2 regions of the Pelosinus baikalensis genome follow, and region 1 is predicted to be linked to the other one. Evidence: a T-box and tRNA genes for the amino acid it is inferred to sense, from the RefSeq annotation. Region 1 holds a T-box; the other holds one or more tRNA genes.
What was found. A T-box is a leader RNA that pairs with one kind of tRNA and senses whether it is charged. The one in region 1 lies ahead of LMF89_RS15390 (valine--tRNA ligase), so its partner is inferred to be a tRNA-Val.
Positions count from the first base shown of each region.

Region 2: it encodes a tRNA-Val, which carries the amino acid that the T-box ahead of LMF89_RS15390 (valine--tRNA ligase) is inferred to sense. The anticodon was not compared.

Region 1 is NZ_JAJHJB010000022.1:51,860-62,636, forward strand. It holds gene LMF89_RS15390 (valine--tRNA ligase) at 1-1,311, opposite strand, end outside; T-box leader at 1,403-1,639, opposite strand; gene LMF89_RS15395 (ArsB/NhaD family transporter) at 1,756-3,042, opposite strand; gene LMF89_RS15400 (3'-5' exonuclease) at 3,309-3,863, opposite strand; gene LMF89_RS15405 (hypothetical protein) at 4,054-4,557, opposite strand; gene LMF89_RS15410 (SLC13 family permease) at 4,683-5,954, opposite strand; gene LMF89_RS15415 (sodium ion-translocating decarboxylase subunit beta) at 6,126-7,247, opposite strand; gene LMF89_RS15420 (biotin/lipoyl-containing protein) at 7,283-7,675, opposite strand; gene LMF89_RS15425 (OadG family protein) at 7,719-8,075, opposite strand; gene mmdA (methylmalonyl-CoA decarboxylase subunit alpha) at 8,126-9,655, opposite strand; gene mce (methylmalonyl-CoA epimerase) at 9,689-10,096, opposite strand; gene LMF89_RS15440 (cobalamin B12-binding domain-containing protein) at 10,160-10,552, opposite strand; gene LMF89_RS15445 (acyl-CoA mutase large subunit family protein) at 10,572-10,777, opposite strand, start outside.
Region 2 is NZ_JAJHJB010000005.1:179,380-186,019, forward strand. It holds gene LMF89_RS05995 (3D domain-containing protein) at 1-315, shown strand, start outside; gene LMF89_RS06000 (DMT family transporter) at 441-899, shown strand; gene LMF89_RS06005 (hypothetical protein) at 1,070-1,591, shown strand; tRNA gene LMF89_RS06010 (tRNA-Val) at 1,713-1,789, shown strand; gene LMF89_RS06015 (hypothetical protein) at 2,061-2,276, shown strand; gene LMF89_RS06020 (hypothetical protein) at 2,395-2,634, shown strand; gene LMF89_RS06025 (pentapeptide repeat-containing protein) at 2,929-4,104, shown strand; gene pckA (phosphoenolpyruvate carboxykinase (ATP)) at 4,434-6,011, shown strand; gene gap (type I glyceraldehyde-3-phosphate dehydrogenase) at 6,064-6,640, shown strand, end outside.

The DNA.
Region 1 (10,777 bases):
TTTAGGGCATGCAGTAACTGCTTCACGGGCTACAATGGTTTCACCACATTCACAATACCAAGCTGGAATACGATGTCCCCACCAAAGCTGGCGAGAAATACACCAATCCCGAATATTCTCCATCCAATTAATATAGGTTTTAGTAAATCGTTCAGGCACAAACTGAATGGCACCTGTTGTCACAGCCTCAATCGCTGGTTCTGCTAATGACTGAATTTTAACAAACCACTGCTTAGATACTAATGGTTCTACAACAGTAGTACAACGCTGACAATGCCCTACAGCATGCATATGGTCATCCACTTTTACCAAAGAGCCTATTTCATCTAAGTCAGCAACCAATATTTTACGACACTCATAACGATCCAGCCCTGCATATTTACCAGTATCCGCTGCCATTGTACCATCGTTAGCAATTACAACGATTTGGGGTAAATTATGACGCAGCCCCATTTCAAAATCATTCGGATCATGAGCAGGCGTAATCTTAACAGCACCTGTACCAAAAGCAGGATCTACATATTCATCTGCAATAACTGGAATCAGTCGTCCTACTAAAGGCAATACTAATTGTTTCCCAATTAAATCACGATAACGAGCATCTTCTGGATTCACAGCTACTGCTGTATCACCCAACATGGTTTCTGGCCGAGTCGTAGCCACCGTCACATATTCCCCTTGGCTTCCCTTTACCAGATAACGAACATGATATAAATTCCCTGGTTTTTCTTCATGTTCTACTTCAATATCGCTAAGTGCAGTATTACAACGAGGACACCAATTGGTAATGCGGTTGCCCTGATAAATAAGTCCCTTCTCGTATAATGAGACAAAAACCTCACGCACTGCTTCAGAGCAGCCTTCATCCATGGTAAAGCGCTCTCTTTGCCAATCACAAGAAGCACCTAAACTTTTTAATTGTTTAATAATCCGATCCCCATACTGCTCTTTCCATTCCCAAACTTTTTCGATAAACTTCTCACGCCCCAGATCGTGGCGAGAGCTGCCTTCTTTAACCAACATTTCTTCTACTTTTATTTGCGTAGCAATACCAGCATGGTCGGTTCCTGGCATCCACAAGGTATTGTAGCCTTGCATACGGCGAAAACGAATTAGAATGTCCTGCAAGGCATTGTCTAAAGCATGGCCCATATGTAACTGCCCAGTTACATTAGGCGGGGGAATCACAATGCTAAAAGGTTTTTTGTCCTTATTTACTTCCTCATGAAAGAAACCATTATCTTCCCAATATTTATACCACTTTTCTTCCACTGCCTGTGGGTCATACACAGTTGGAATATTCTTTTCCATCTAGAGATCCTCCTACCATTTTAATATTTAGGCGTCCTTTTAACCACAGAAGCACTAAAAACACTGAAAAAATAGAAAAGCTCTTTCATCCTAAAAGGACGAAAGAGCATACTTTCGTGGTACCACCTTGTTTCTTTGAGATAACTCTACTCTTTAGAATCACTCAAACTCCGACGCCATAACGGGGCATACCGACTGCACCTACTATCAGTTCAATGCAATAGCTCCAGGACTACCTTCCGCTATCCCACTTCCGAGAGATCTTTCAGCCACGGATCTCCTCTCTATACGGCGGCAATAACGTACTCCTTCCTATCATAGCCTCTAAAAATATATACTATATACTATACCCATAGTATATAGTATTTGTCAAGAATACATACAAGATTCTATACTCTAGAAAATAAATATCTAGTCAATTAGCAGCTTATCTCATGCCTATAGTTATCCAAGATACCTTAAATAAATATAGATACTAGAAATCACAATTGATAGTATCATTAAAGGAAATGCCACTTTAAAGTATTTCATGAAAGAAATGCTATGACCATTTTGTGCGGCTAGCCCCACAACTATTACATTAGCGCTAGCTCCAATTAACGTTCCATTTCCTCCTAAACAAGCTCCCAGGGCTAAACTCCACCAGAGAGGTTCAAGATTAGCAACGCCCATGGTTCCCATTTCTTTGATAAGGGGAATCATCGTAGCCACAAAAGGAATATTATCAACAAAAGCCGAAGCAATAGCACTCAGCCACAAGATCACCATTGCAGTAGCCACGGAATTACCTGCCGTTAATTTCATTAGATCTTGGGCTAATACGGAAATAATACCCGTCTCGACTAACCCAGAGACCAGGATAAACAAGCCAACGAAGAAGAAAATCGTTAACCATTCGATTTTGTGAAAAATTCTTTCCAGTTCATGCTCCGATTGGGCATAAGTCATCACTAATAATAGTACTGCTCCGGAAAGGGCAACCGTAGCCGACTCTAAATGAAGAACCTGATGGAAGCAGAAAGCACCGATAGTAATTGAAAGTACAAACAACGATTTTTTAAGCAGAGGAATATCTTGAAGTTGCTTTTTCTCATCCAGTTCCATTACTTTCGTTTTAAGTTCTTCCGTAGTCTTCAAACGATTGCGATAAATAAGCACCAATATCCCTAAGGTAATAATCAGAATGAAGCATGAAATCAATGCTAAATTATTAACAAATGCTGCAAATGTTAACTCTTTCACGGCACTGCCAATCATAATATTCGGAGGATCACCAATCAGGGTTGCCGTACCGCCAATATTTGACGATATAATTTCTGTGATTAAATAAGGTATTGGCGGAACTTTCAGCTGAGCTGTTATGCTAAAAATAACAGGAGTCATTAAAAGCACCGTTGTTACATTATCTAAAAGTGCCGAACTTACAGCAGTTAAAACAGCAAGAGAAACTAAGAGTTTCACAGGATCAGCATTCACTTTTTTAGCTGCCCATATTGCTAAATAATTAAATAAGCCTGTTTGACTAACAATCGAGACCATAATCATCATCCCGATTAAAAGACCAATCGTATTGAAATCAATATGATGAAACGCGGTTTCTTGATTAATTACCTGAAATAGAATTAATAAAACAGCCCCTCCCAAAGCAGTAACAGTACGATGGATCTTTTCTGAAATAATTAAGGCATATGCCACTAAAAAAACGATAACCGCAATAAGTGATTTTTCCATATAACGTCTCCTCTTATCTCCTCGTATTTGATAATTATCCTATAAATTTATTCATTGCAATTTTGTTCCAATCATTAAATTCAACCCCTTTTCTCCCTTAGTCTTCCCCAAAAATGCAAAAAGAAGCCTATCGGGTGACAGACTCCTCCATAAACGTTCCCATATGTATTTGTTCCAAGTATATATTAGCACCATATAAATAACGATATCAGGCTACGTAAACTAAAAACATTTTACCACAAGATTACTTTTCATGTCCATTACACTCACATAAAATCTTTTACCGAAAGCTTTAGCAAATGCATCAGCTGCAAAAAATTATTCGCTTTTAATTCCTGCCCGGCAAGCAGAGCGATTTGAGCACAAGTTCGAGCATCATGCAAAGCATTATGATGATCAAAATCAATCCGAAAACGCTGAGCCAAGGTATTTAACTTATAGTTTTCTCCACCTGGCCATGCTTTTTTGGCAATTTGAACCGTACAAGCATGCTTAAACGCAGGAACAGGTAAAGAATATTCTCGTAAGATACTTCGTAATACACTAATATCAAAGGTCGCATTGTGAGCGACCACGATCTTATTTTCAAGATGCGGCCGGATTCTTTCCCACAGTTGATCAAAGGTGGGTTTATTTACTACCTGCTCTGGATATATACCATGAACCTGTATATTCCGAAAATCAAACTTTAGCACAGGTGGCCGAATTAACGAATAAGCCGAGCGCACAATCTGTCCATTTTCTACTGTTACAGCCGCCATACTACATACACTCGCTCGGCTGGCATTGGCCGTTTCAAAATCAATTGCAACAAAATCCATTATCCTTTGGCGCTAGTTGCGCACTGCTCCTCTCTATAATAAAATATAGCTACTAAAATAGTATACTTTGTAGTATATCATTATCTCCGTAAAGTTCACAGTCTAAATTCTTCTTCGCATCAAAAAATAGATGTAAGAATGCCTCACTTTTCCGAGCCATTCTTACATCCAAGTTAGTGATTCTATTGGTTTACATGGTTTCATATATCTTCGGTCGCAAGGTCTTCAGCTTATTCATAAATGTATCGCTGATTTTAAGGAGCAAACCACAGGGTTTTTCTTTTTCAGAAAATGTCAAAATTCGAGTAGTTCTGCCATCAGCAGCAGAATAGCGATGAATAAGACGGCTTACACCCTTACGTTTAAAGATGCTTCCTTTATATTGACTACAATTATATTGATTACAATAGCTCTCCAGAGAGTCCAAGTTGACTGTAAACGTGCGAGAAGCATAGAGGAATTGACTTGTAATGATTAGCTCTTGATTGGTTAGCACATAGGTATAGCGTACAGCATAACGCCACAGTAATAATCCACAAAACAAACCAATATAGGCTATACCAAGGAAACTGGGTTTCCCTGCAATATATGATTGAACCTCAATTCCCATCCATATGATAAGTGCAATGACAGATAAACCCATCCAGAAAAGCTTCTCTTTACAAAATTGTGATGTTTCTTGATATTTTACCATAATACCTCCTGTGTTCCAGTCTTTTAGAATGCAAGACCCTTATTCAAGAAAACTCTTACTATTATCATATCGTAAATACAATCAAGGGAGCAAGTATCTTCTTGCCCCCTCGATAAAAGATTATCTTATTTCGGAAAAAATGGCCATACAATCGGAATAATAATAATGGAAACGATAAAGCAGACAAGAACAAGACCGCTCCCAGCTTTCACATAGTCCATAAATTTATATCCACCAGGACCGAGCACCAGCGTATTCGGCGGAGTTCCAACAGGAGTGGCAAAAGCGCAGGATGCAGCAACAGCAATCGCCATCAATACAGCATGGGGACTGGCCCCAATTCCTTTGGCAATGGAAATACCAATCGGTGCTAACAAAGCAGTTGAAGCAGTATTAGACATAAATTGGGTCAATCCGCAAGAAAGAATAAAGAGACTTGCAGTCACTACCATCGGTGATGGACTCCCCCCCATCGCATTCACAACAATATCCGCTATCATCTTGCCAGCCCCACTCTTTTCCATAGCAGCAGCAATCGGCATCATACCTGCAAAGAGAAAAATAGTTACCCAGTCAATACTATGATAGGCTTGTTTTTCCTTTAAGCAGCCCGTAAGCACAGCAAGAATCGCCCCAATTATGGCAGCAATCTCAAGAGGTATTGATTTAAGATCAAGTCCCATAACAATCACTACAGCAAGCAAGATGATACCCGAAATCCACATCTTTTTAGGATCATTCACACTCACTTCAATCTCTTGTTCAATTTCTTGATCCGTTGAAATTTCCATTTTCGGTAACAAATGTTTCCCGATAAACATCATGTATAACATACCAGCAATCGTAAGCGGAATACCGATCCAAGCAAATTCGAAGAAACCAAAAGGCTCAAAACCGGCAGCTTTTAACGCACCAGCCGCAATAATATTAGGCGGTGTACCAACAAGAGTTATAATGCCTCCTAAGCCAGCAGCAAATGCCAGAGGCATAAGCTGACGAGAAGCTGAAATCTTAGCCACAGCGCAGATACCAATAATGACAGGCATAAGTGCTGCTGTTGTGCCTGTATTGGAGCTAACAGCCGATAGAACTGCAGTAATAAGCATCACAGCAATCATCAAACCATTTTCACTCTTACCGGCATATTTCACGACGGTTTCTCCCATTTTTTGAGCGAGACCTGTGTGAAACATAGAACCGCCAATCACAAACATACCTGCAAATAGAATAACTGTGGAGTTAGAAAGCCCCGAGAATACTTGAGTTATAGGAATGACCCCCAGAATACCTAAGGCAATGGCTCCACCCATAGCTGCAATAGCCAAAGGTATCGCCTCTGTAACAAATAATAAAGCTACAATTCCCAACACAATAAGTGTTATTATCGCTGGCGACATATAAATCTCCTCCTATTTACAACAAACTCTCATTAAACTTTTATATTTGTATATCTAGATTCCATAGTACATCACTCTTCATAAATACGGCTTTATTCACGGATTAGCTCTAGCGAATAGTTTGAACCATGATTCAGATGAAGTAAAACTTCATCTGAATCCATTTTTATATTATTTGAGCATCGCCAGCATGGTACCAGCTGCAACAGCAGTACCAATTACACCAGCTACGTTGGGTCCCATGGCATGCATTAATAGATAGTTTCCTGGATTGGATTGCTGACCAACCACCTGACTAACACGGGCAGCCATTGGCACTGCGGATACACCCGCCGATCCGATAAGTGGGTTAACCTTACCACCGCTGAAAAAGTTCATAACCTTGCCAAAGATAACACCGCCAGCAGTCCCAGCAGCAAAAGCAATCAGTCCCAGAGCAATGATCATCAGTGTCTGATAATTTAAGAAATTCTCAGCCTTCATTGTCAAACCAGTACCTGTTGCCAAGAAAATAGTAACAATGTTGATCAACGCATTTTGGGCCGTATCGGAAAGTCGATCTGTAACACCCGATTCGCGAAATAGATTTCCTAGCATCAGCATTCCCATAAGAGATGCAATCGGAGGCAGTAATAAGCTGATAATGATCGTCGTGACTACCGGAAAGGCTAGTTTCTCAAACTTGGAAACAGGACGTAATTGATCCATGACAATTTCCCGTTCTTTTTTAGTAGTCAGCAATTTCATAATTGGCGGTTGAATCAAAGGAACCAACGACATATAAGAGTAGGCCGCAACTGCTATGGCGCCAAGCAGATGAGGAGCCAACTTGATGGACAGGTATATGGCAGTAGGACCATCCGCGCCGCCAATAATACCAATAGCGGCTGCTTCTTTCACATTAAAACCAAGGGCCATTGCACCCATTAATGCAACAAAAACACCGACTTGGGCTGCAGCACCTAGTAAAAGTACAGAAGGACGAGCAATGAGAGGACCAAAGTCAGTCATCGCACCCACCCCTAAGAAAATAAGGGGCGGAAAGATCTCATGAGAAATACCAAAGCTAATGAGCTGCATCAAACCAGGATCTGTTTCAAAGCCTGTTTTCGGAAAGTTCGCCAGAATGCAACCAAAAGCAATAGGAGACAAGAGAAGGGGTTCAAACCCTTTCGCAAAAGCTAAATATAGTAAAATCACACCAACAACAATCATAATCGCATTGCCAGTTGTAAAAGCAGTAAAACCACTATCAGACCATACTGCCTGTAAAGAGACAATAAATGCATCCATTATTTTTCCTCCAATCTTCCTAATTGTTTATCAAATTAGCCAAGAACAGCCAAAACATCTCCAGTGGACACGGTTTGCCCAACTGCTGCGTTAACTTTAGAAACCTTTCCATCCTGATTTGCCATAATTTCATTCTGCATTTTCATGGCTTCCAGAATAAAAATGACTTGACCACGTTTTACAGAATCCCCTGCTTTTATATTTACAGCCAAAATCTTACCTGGCATTGGCGCAATTACGGTTTGCGCACCAGCAGGAACCGCAGCGGGAGCAGCCTTCGGTGCTGGAGCTTGGGCCGCCACTGGCGCAGGAGCGGATGGTGGAACGGGCGAGGATGCAGCCTTCTTTCCAGTAGAAGCTGCACCGCTGATTTCTTCTACGTCTAACTCATATACTTGTCCTTTAAATGTAATTTGAAACTTTTTCATTTCTTAATCCCCCTTAAATTTCGATATATTTTATTTGCTACAATTAAAACATTTGATTACGAGAATTTACCGTTTCCATACGGGCAGCTTGAGACCAAGTATTGTTACTGACTGGTCTGATAGCAACAACTTTTGCACCTTTATATCCATATGCCGCAATGGCTGCCGTAAATAAAATTATCATTTCATCATAATCTTCTTGTGGCAGATTTACAGGAGCGATGGTTGATACCGCTTTTTCTGTAACATTAGTTTCCTCTTGCGCTACCTTTTTTTTTTGCGTAGGGTCAATCACTTTAATTAATCTGACAACTAAGCTTAATCCATACAGAACACAAAATACTACGGTCAAATTGATTAGAGCTATTAAGACTGGATTGGTTGTAATTGGCTGACTCATTAACTTCACCTCTTCTTGTAATATCGCTTCCTCTACTTTTTATCCAAAAATTACACTGGGAAATTACCATGACGCTTGGCAGGACGGCCTTCACGTTTAGAAGCCAACATACTAAATGTGCTGATTAGTATGGGACGTGTTTCTTGAGGCTCAATCACCATGTCAACAAATCCACGTTTGGCAGCTTGATAAGGAGTAGCAAAGTTTTTTACATACTCATCTGTTTTCGTTTTAATATCCGGATCTTTCTTAAAAATAATATTGGCTGCACCTGCAGGTCCCATAACAGCAATTTCAGCAGTTGGCCATGCAATGACCTGATCTGCCCCCAGATCCCGGGAACACATAGCCAGATAGGAACCGCCGTAAGCTTTGCGAACAACAAGGGTTACTTTCGGTACGGTAGCTTCGGAGTAAGCATACAGCATCTTAGCACCATGACGAATAATACCGCCATATTCCTGATTCGTCCCAGGCAAAAAGCCAGGAACATCAACAAGGTTGAGTAAAGGAATATTGAACGCATCGCAAAAGCGAATGAATCGAGAAGATTTATCTGAAGCATTAATATCCAGGCACCCTGCCATTACTTTTGGCTGATTTGCAATAATACCTATGGTTTGACCATCCAAACGAGCAAAAGCCGTAATCAGATTGGCTGCATAGTAAGGCTGCACTTCGTAAAAATCCCCATTGTCTACAATCTTAGTAATGATTTCTTTCATATCATAGGATTGATTGGAATGATCAGGAATGATTGTATTCAACTCTTCTTCTGTGCGAGAAGGATCGTCACTACACTCTACAATCGGTGATCCATCTAAATTATTGCTAGGAAGAAAACTGATAAGCCTACGGATTTGCTCTAAGCAATCGGTGTCATTTTCTGCAATGAAATGAGCGACTCCCGATGTAGCATTATGAGTCATGGCTCCACCAAGTTCTTCTGCTGTTACTTCCTCACCAGTTACGGTTTTTATAACCTGTGGCCCGGTAATAAACATCTGACTGGTATTTCTCACCATATAGATAAAATCAGTTAAAGCAGGAGAATACACTGCACCGCCTGCGCAAGGCCCCATAATCACTGAAATTTGCGGAATAACGCCAGAAGCCAAGGTATTTTGATAAAAGATTTTTCCGTAGCCTGATAATGCATCTACCGCTTCTTGAATCCGAGCACCGCCCGAATCATTAATCCCAATGATTGGAACCCCCATCTTCATCGCCAGTTCTTGCACTTTACAAATTTTCGCTGCATGCATTTCACCTAGAGAGCCGCCAATTACTGTAAAATCTTGAGCAAATACATAGACGAGTCGATTGTCGATGGTACCATAACCTGTTACAACACCTTCACCTGGAGCTTCTTCTTTCTCCATGCCAAAGTTAGTGCAGCGATGCTCGACAAACTGATCCAGCTCTATAAAAGAGCCTTCATCAAGCAAAATGGTAATGCGTTCACGGGCAGTTAATTTACCTTTAGCATGCTGACTATCAATCCGTTTTTGACCGCCACCCATTTTGATCTTTTTCTGACGTTGTTTTAACTCCTGTATTTTTTCCTTAACTGTTGTCATATTGCACCTCCATAAATTACCACTTTTAAAAGATTATTTACGTTCTGATAGCTCAAGCAAAATCCCGCCGGTTGCTTTCGGATGGACAAAGGCAATCGAAGCTCCCCCTGCACCATAGCGAGGTGATTCATCAATCATGCGCACGCCTTTTGCTTTCAATTCAGCAATTGCAGCTTCAATATTTTCCACACGCAAGGCAAGATGCTGTATCCCCTCACCATTCTTATCAATATATTTAGCAATAGGACCATCAGGTGAAGTCGATTCCAAAAGTTCAATTTCGCTGTCACCGCAAGGATAAAAACAAACTTTTACCTTTTGCTGTTCTACGGTCTCTTCCCCTAATGCTTCCATTCCAAGGACTTGGCTATAAAACTTTTTAGCCTGTTCTAAATCTTTTACGGCAATGCCAATATGATCAACCTTCAATGTTTTAAACATATATATATATCCTCCAATATTCAATTATTCTTCAATCCCTCTTTCGATAGAGCAGATTTTTCTCTATTTCACATTTTCCTTGATGTAGTCAATGATAGTAGTTGTTGATGTACCTGGCGTAAACACTTCGGATATACCAGCTGCTTTAAGAACAGGTATATCAGCATCAGGAATAACTCCACCACCAATTATTAATACATCCGTCATACCCTTTTCATGGATTAACTCAACAATACGTGGGAACAAGTGATTGTGAGCACCAGATAATAAACTTAAGGCAATTACATTTACGTCTTCTTGCAACGCAGCTTCTGCTATTTGCTCGGGAGTTTGACGCAAGCCCGTATAAATAACCTCAAAGCCAGCATCACGCAAAGCGCGAGCTACTACTTTCGCTCCCCGATCATGTCCATCTAAACCAGGTTTTGCAACTAATACTCTAACACGTTTTTCCATCGTTATTCCTCCTATCCTCTTACAGTGTTGCATGCGCTTGGTATTCACCAAAAACTTTACGCATTACGCCACAAATTTCACCAAGTGTTGCATAGGTTTTTACTGCTTCCAAGATGATTGGCATCAAATTAACGCTGTCATCACCGCAAGCTGCTTCTAGTTTTGCTAAAGCCGCAGTTACAGCAGCATTATCTCGTTTTGCTCTTAGATCAGCAAGCTTTTTCT
Region 2 (6,640 bases), on a different contig from region 1:
CGTCCTGGCAGCGCTGACGGTAATCCGAGCAGGTATAGCAGGTCCTTAAATATGAGTGCATCTGCATATAGTGCTTATGATGATGGAAACTCCAATCATACATATGGTGGTAATTTAGTACGTAAGGGAATTGTAGCTGTTGATCCTAATGTAATTCCCCTTGGAACGAGGTTATTCATTCCTGGCTATGGTCATGCAATCGCAGATGATATCGGCGGTGCTATAAAGGGGAATAAGATTGATCTAGCCTTTGATAGCCATGGTGAGGCAATGCAATTTGGCAGAAAAAAAGTAATTGTATACATTTTAGATTAACAGGCGTAAAGCCTGTATTTTTTTTGAATTAAGTGTTTTTTCGTTTTTGATTTATTAGCTGGTATATAAAGATGAGTCAAATAAGATACTACTCTAAGACAGAAAAAACAGATTTAGTTTGAGGAGTGTATAGATTGGATATATCAGGGAATACATTAGCATTGTTGTTGGCTTTCGTTTCTGGTGTGCTCATGGCAGTACAGGGAGCTTTAAATGCAGGATTGAGTAAAGTTATTGGTCTTCTTGAGACCACTTTTATTGTGCATATTACAGGTACAATTCTGATCCTATTGCTATTATTCGGAATGAAAATGGGTAAGGGCGATTTATCCGCATTTGCCGAGGCACCTTGGTATGTTTATCTTGGAGGAGTAGTTGGCGTGGGAATTATTTATCTTGTAGCTGCTAGCATCCCAGAAGTAGGAGCGGCCAACGCAACAACCGCAATCATTGTGGGTCAAGTATTAACGGCCATAATTATTGATCACTTCGGTGCATTCGGCTTAGCGCAAATCAGCTATGGATGGAATCAAATATTAGGCCTTGTATTATTGGCAATAGGAGGAAAGTTACTATTAAGCTAAATTATTAGTAAATAAAAGCGTTATGATTTTACTGATTACATAGCAAACCAAAAGGCATTTTTAAAAGTTTTTAAGATCTTTCTTATTTAACAATTAAAGAAAGAGGAATAATATAGCTTGCAGTCGAACTATCATTAGTTATTTCAAACAATAATGACAGTAACGGAGGAATGCAAGTGAGCAATTTTGAAAATGACAAAATAAATTCGATTGTGGGACAAGGAAGAAAAAAATACTCTTTGACTTTTGGAGATGAAAAAACGAGCCATACGGGTCTTGATGATATTTATTTAGAAGTTGAAGAGCGTATAGTAGAGGCCATAAAATTTGGCGATCCATTTATATTTGAAGGATCAAATGAGCGAGGCAACCTTTTTTATACCATTGAGCGTACAGAAGAGGATTACATTCTTAGTGTTAAAGAAGTTACTGAGGAAACGGCTGATTTACTCAAAAGTACCTTGGAAAGTGTTAAACGGCTAGGAAAAGAAAAAATGGAAGAAATCATGGAAATTATGATCTTAGAAGAGATTGATATTGATATCAAAAAGACACGAGATCTGCCTCTCGAATCAAGTTATGAAGCTATTATTGCACTACTTCAGGAATTAAGAGAAGATGCAAACGAAGCTCTTATTGATAATTTAATTCGCCTTCAAGAGATCATCCGAGAATATGAAAGTGATTTTTGAATAAGTGCTGTGATCATAATAAAACTACATAAAAACTACTTGCAAAGCAAGTTTGAATACTCTATAATATAAAGAGTGCTCTACTGAATAATATTTTGATACAGCACATGTGCAATATAAAGGGGTTATAGCTCAGTTGGTTAGAGCGCTTCGTTGACATCGAAGAGGTCTGCGGTTCGAGTCCGCCTAACCCCACCAGTAAATTCAAGCCTTCGCAGGTATGCGGAGGCTTTTCTTATGTTAAGTTGTACCTTACGTTGTACTTTATCGTATTTTAAAATAGACATATTTAATAAATGTCTTCGACGTGCGGACATGTTTATTTGGTTTGTTTCCGTTGGCTTTTTAGACTACTCAAGACGTCTTGTATAACTGATGCTGTTTCATCTTGGATGCTTTCACAATCATTTTTAAATTATAGAAACCAGGACATACTAAAAGTAAGGCTAACATTCGAAGGAGGTACAATATGGCTGATCACATAGATGAATGGACAGAGATCAATAAATTTGTTCAAAAACTATCCGAAGAGGATCGATTAAAATTATTCCAAGAACTGAAGCGTTCCGGATCAGTTGAAAATCCCATCCAGTATACCGAAACACACCTAGAAGGCGGTATAGAGGAATATCGTGATAAAGGAGAGAATTTGCTCTCAAAGAACCTGAATGGTCGATGGACATAAAAAATAAATAATCTAACTTTAAACCGTAGTCAGAATACAAATTTATTTGACGATGAGGCAAGTGCTTATCGAGTGTAAATAAAGAAACTCCCTAAACATTTAGGGAGTTTCTTTATTTTTGTTGCCTAGATTTCATGAAATTATCTACTTGAATTTTAGCCGCGATCATCAGCCTTTTTTGCCCAATCTATCTTCTTTATTTTCAAAATATCATCGGCAAATTCTCCCGAATAAAGGCTTGGTGAGCCCTGTAGTGTTTTTTGTTTTACTTAAAGATAGCTTAAATACAGTGAATGTTGCTACCTTGCTTTTTACATTAGCAACCAAGTTAGCTTCTACCTCAGTTGAAGGGTTCTAACAAATTGAAAGTGATTTCATAAAATAAAAGACTAGCGCTTACTGCAAGGATATTATCGTGCAATAGCGAATATAAACAGGGAAGCTAGCTTTTTTCGATAAGTGAATTCTTAAGCTAGGCAGAACAGGCAAAGGTAACTACTTTCTTTTTGTATAACTCCTAATCCCTTACTCTCAACTAAGGTAAGAAGGAAATTGTTTATTGTTTTACATAGTGTTGCACTAAGATTTTAAGCTCGTCTAATAAATAAGAAGTAGAATGAAGGAGATACGAAGGCAAGGAGGTTTTAGGTAGATGGGACAAGAGGGAATTTTAAAAAAAATGACCCAAGAGGATTTTAACCAAATCCTTGAGGAACAACAGGATGGATTGCAAATTAATTTTAAATATTGTGATCTAAGTGGACTTGACTTATCTGGCAGAAAATTTGAAGGCGTTAAATTTGAGGATTGTAATTTAAGTGGTGTTAATTTTAGCGAGACAATAATTAAGCAAGGTGAGTTTAAAAATGGTCTTTTGATTGGTGGCAATTTTGAAAAGGCAGATTTGTCTACCGTGGATTTTACTGGCTGCGCAATGCAAAAAGTGAATTTGTCCCATGTTAGAATCGAAGGCGTAGGTATTAAAGAGAGCAACCTAGCAAATGCAAGTTTTAAGAGTGCGAATGTTGAATTTAGTAATTTAAATGTATTCAAAGATGTCAACTTAAGTGATGCTGATTTGAGTGGATCAAAAATTAGTTGGTTTTACGGAGAAAATGTTAATTTTAGGCACGCCAATTTTAATGAGGCTTCTATTATTGAGAGCCAAATGAAAGATTGTAAATTTATGAATGCCTCTTTGGAAAATGCGGATTTGTACTCAGTGGCATTTAAGGATTGCGAAATGCAAGAATCTGTATTAGCTAAAGCAAAAATTACGAATGTTACTTTTGAAAAGAGCACTTTAGAGAATATGGATTTTAAACAATCTGAAATTGAGTATGGGCGTTTTGCTGACTGTAATTTAGACGGCGTTGACTTTAGAGCGGTTACTTTAAGCAGTCTTAATGAATTTAGAAACGTAAGTTTAATTAATGCTGATTTTTCTGAGGCAAAGTTTAGTGATGAATCTAAGCTCTATGATGTTAATGCAGCGGATGTAAAAGGATTAGACTTCTCTCCTTGGCAAAGCTCTGTTAAGGAGCAAGGTAATGTAGCAGTGGCATCGCAGCAAGATAAAGAGAGTCTAACAATGCAAGAATATCAATATCGTCTAAACCTTTTTGTTGCAAGAAATGTGGGAAGTGAAGTGAACGCCAAAGTTGATTGCGAAATAGCGCAAACGATGTTAGAGCAAGGGTATTCTAGTCAGTTAATAGAGTCAGTGATTGCTCTATATTCACCTAAAGCCTCGGAGGTAGGTAATAAAGCTAGGGTTTATGCCATGAATGTAGTTAAAAAAGCGGAGAAAGAGAATATGCGCAGGTAATAGTAAATAGGATTTGACGGTTAAGCTATTCTTAAATTGCTCCTTAGTCTTCGCCAATGACTACAAAGGGAAAAGGATATAAAACTAGTAAAAAATGATTTGCAAACATAAGTAATTGACATCGAAGAGGTCTGCGGTTCGAGTCCGCCTAACCCCATCATCTACGAATGTATACCGTAAGGAGTTAATCCTTACGGTATTTTTGTTTTTAAGGCAGGAAGGCAATAGGATATTTAAAAAAATAAAATAAATATGATGGCGGGATGTTTTTTGTCCCGCGATATGGTATAATGTACAATGTATTCAAGATAATATATAGGGAGGTACTTATGGAGAGAATAGGAGAAAATAACTACCTCGGTATTACAGAGGTAGCCAGTAAAGTATATTATAATCTGCAGCCGACGCAATTGGTAGAAGAAGCCATTAGCCGTAATGAGGGACAGCTTACTTCTACAGGAGCGTTGCGGGTTACTACTGGCAAATATACTGGACGTTCGCCTAATGATAAATTTATTGTGGATTCGCCTGCCGTGCATAATGATATTGCCTGGGGCAACAATAAATCTTTTAGCGGTAAACAGTTTATCCAGCTATACAATCGCATGATGGGATACTTACAAAATCGGGAGATATTTACATTTAGTGGATATGCAGGAGCTGATGAAGAGCATCAGGTAAAAGTACAGTTTATTAATGAATTTGCTTGGCAAAACCTTTTCGTTCATCAACTATTTATTCGTCCTGAGCCATTGCAGGAAACGGGAAAACCAGATTTCACGGTGATTTGCCTGCCTAACTTTAAAGCGACACCGGAAATCGACGGTACAAATTCCGAAGCTTTTATTGTCCTGAACCTTGAGCAGAGGATAATATTAATTGGGGGAACTCATTATGCTGGTGAAATGAAAAAAGCTATTTTTACGGTCATGAATTTTTTGCTGCCGAAACAAGGTATTCTTTCTATGCATTGCTCCGCTAATATGGGAGAAACAGGAGATACCGCACTGTTTTTTGGTCTGAGCGGAACTGGTAAGACTACGTTGTCGGCTGATCATAATCGTCGTCTGATCGGGGATGATGAACATGGCTGGAGTAACCAGGGGATTTTTAATATTGAGGGCGGATGTTATGCTAAGTGTATTAAACTAAGCCAGGAAAATGAACCACAGATTTGGGACGCCATTCGTTTTGGCACAGTGTTGGAGAATGTAGTTGTGGATGAAGAGAGTCGTGCGGCGAATTATGATAGTGTAGATTTCACTGAAAATACTCGTGCCGCCTACCCTGTTCATTATATTGATAATGTTGTGGTTCCAGGTGTGGGAGGGCATCCTAGCACCGTGATATTTCTAACGGCAGATGCCTTTGGAGTATTACCGCCGATTGCTAAGTTAAATAAGGAACAGGCTATGTACCATTTCTTATCAGGGTATACAAGTAAGCTTGCGGGAACAGAGAGAGGCGTTACCAAACCAGAAGCCACTTTTTCTGCTTGTTTCGGTGCTCCTTTTCTCCCGTTATCTCCTTTGGTTTATGCAAAAATGCTGGGAGAAAAGTTAGAACAACAGAATACCAATGTTTTCTTGATTAATACTGGGTGGTCAGGAGGACCATATGGCATAGGAAAAAGAATGAATTTAGCTTATACTAGAGCCATGGTGACAGCAGCTATTGAAGGGCACATGGATCATGTTTTCTATGATCTAGATCCGATTTTTAACATTTATGTACCCGATACATGCCCTGGAGTGCCCCAAAATATACTTAAGCCTCGCAACACCTGGAGCGATGGGGTATCCTATGATCGCCAGGCTAGAGAGTTGGCAGCTTTATTCAATGAAAATTTTACTAGATTTTTGGAAGATATCCCTGAGGGAATTGCCCAGGCGGGTCCCAAAGGGTAATAATAATGGAAGAACTCTTGCAGCTTAATCGTATACTTTAGGGAGGAAGAACATGACAATAAAAGTAGGAATTAATGGTTTTGGACGCATTGGGAGAATGTGTTTAAGAGCGGCGTTAGAAAATGAGAATATAGAAGTTGTCGCCGTTAATAGCACGTCAGATAGCATCGCATCAGCGCGCCTTTTAGAATATGATTCAGTACATGGCAGACTTAATAAAGATATTAAAGCAACTGAAGATAAAATCATAATTGATGGACATCCTATAAAAATAATTTCCGACCGCAATCCTGCTAATCTTCCTTGGGGAAAACTTGGAGTCGATATTGTTATTGAATCTACAGGGAAATTTAATTCTAGTAAGGATTGTGAAGTTCACTTGAGAAATGGTGCTAAAAAAGTTATCATATCCGCGCCGGCTAATGACTCCACTCCTACAATTGTTCTGGGAGTTAACGAAAATATTTATCAGCCTAAAGTCCATCATGTGATATCTAACGCATCTTGTACGACAAACTGTTTAGCTCCTATTATCAAAATAATTAATGATAATTTTGGAATTACCAATGGTCTAATGTCAACCGTTCATGCATTTACCACTGATCAACGAAGCTTAGACAATAGTCATA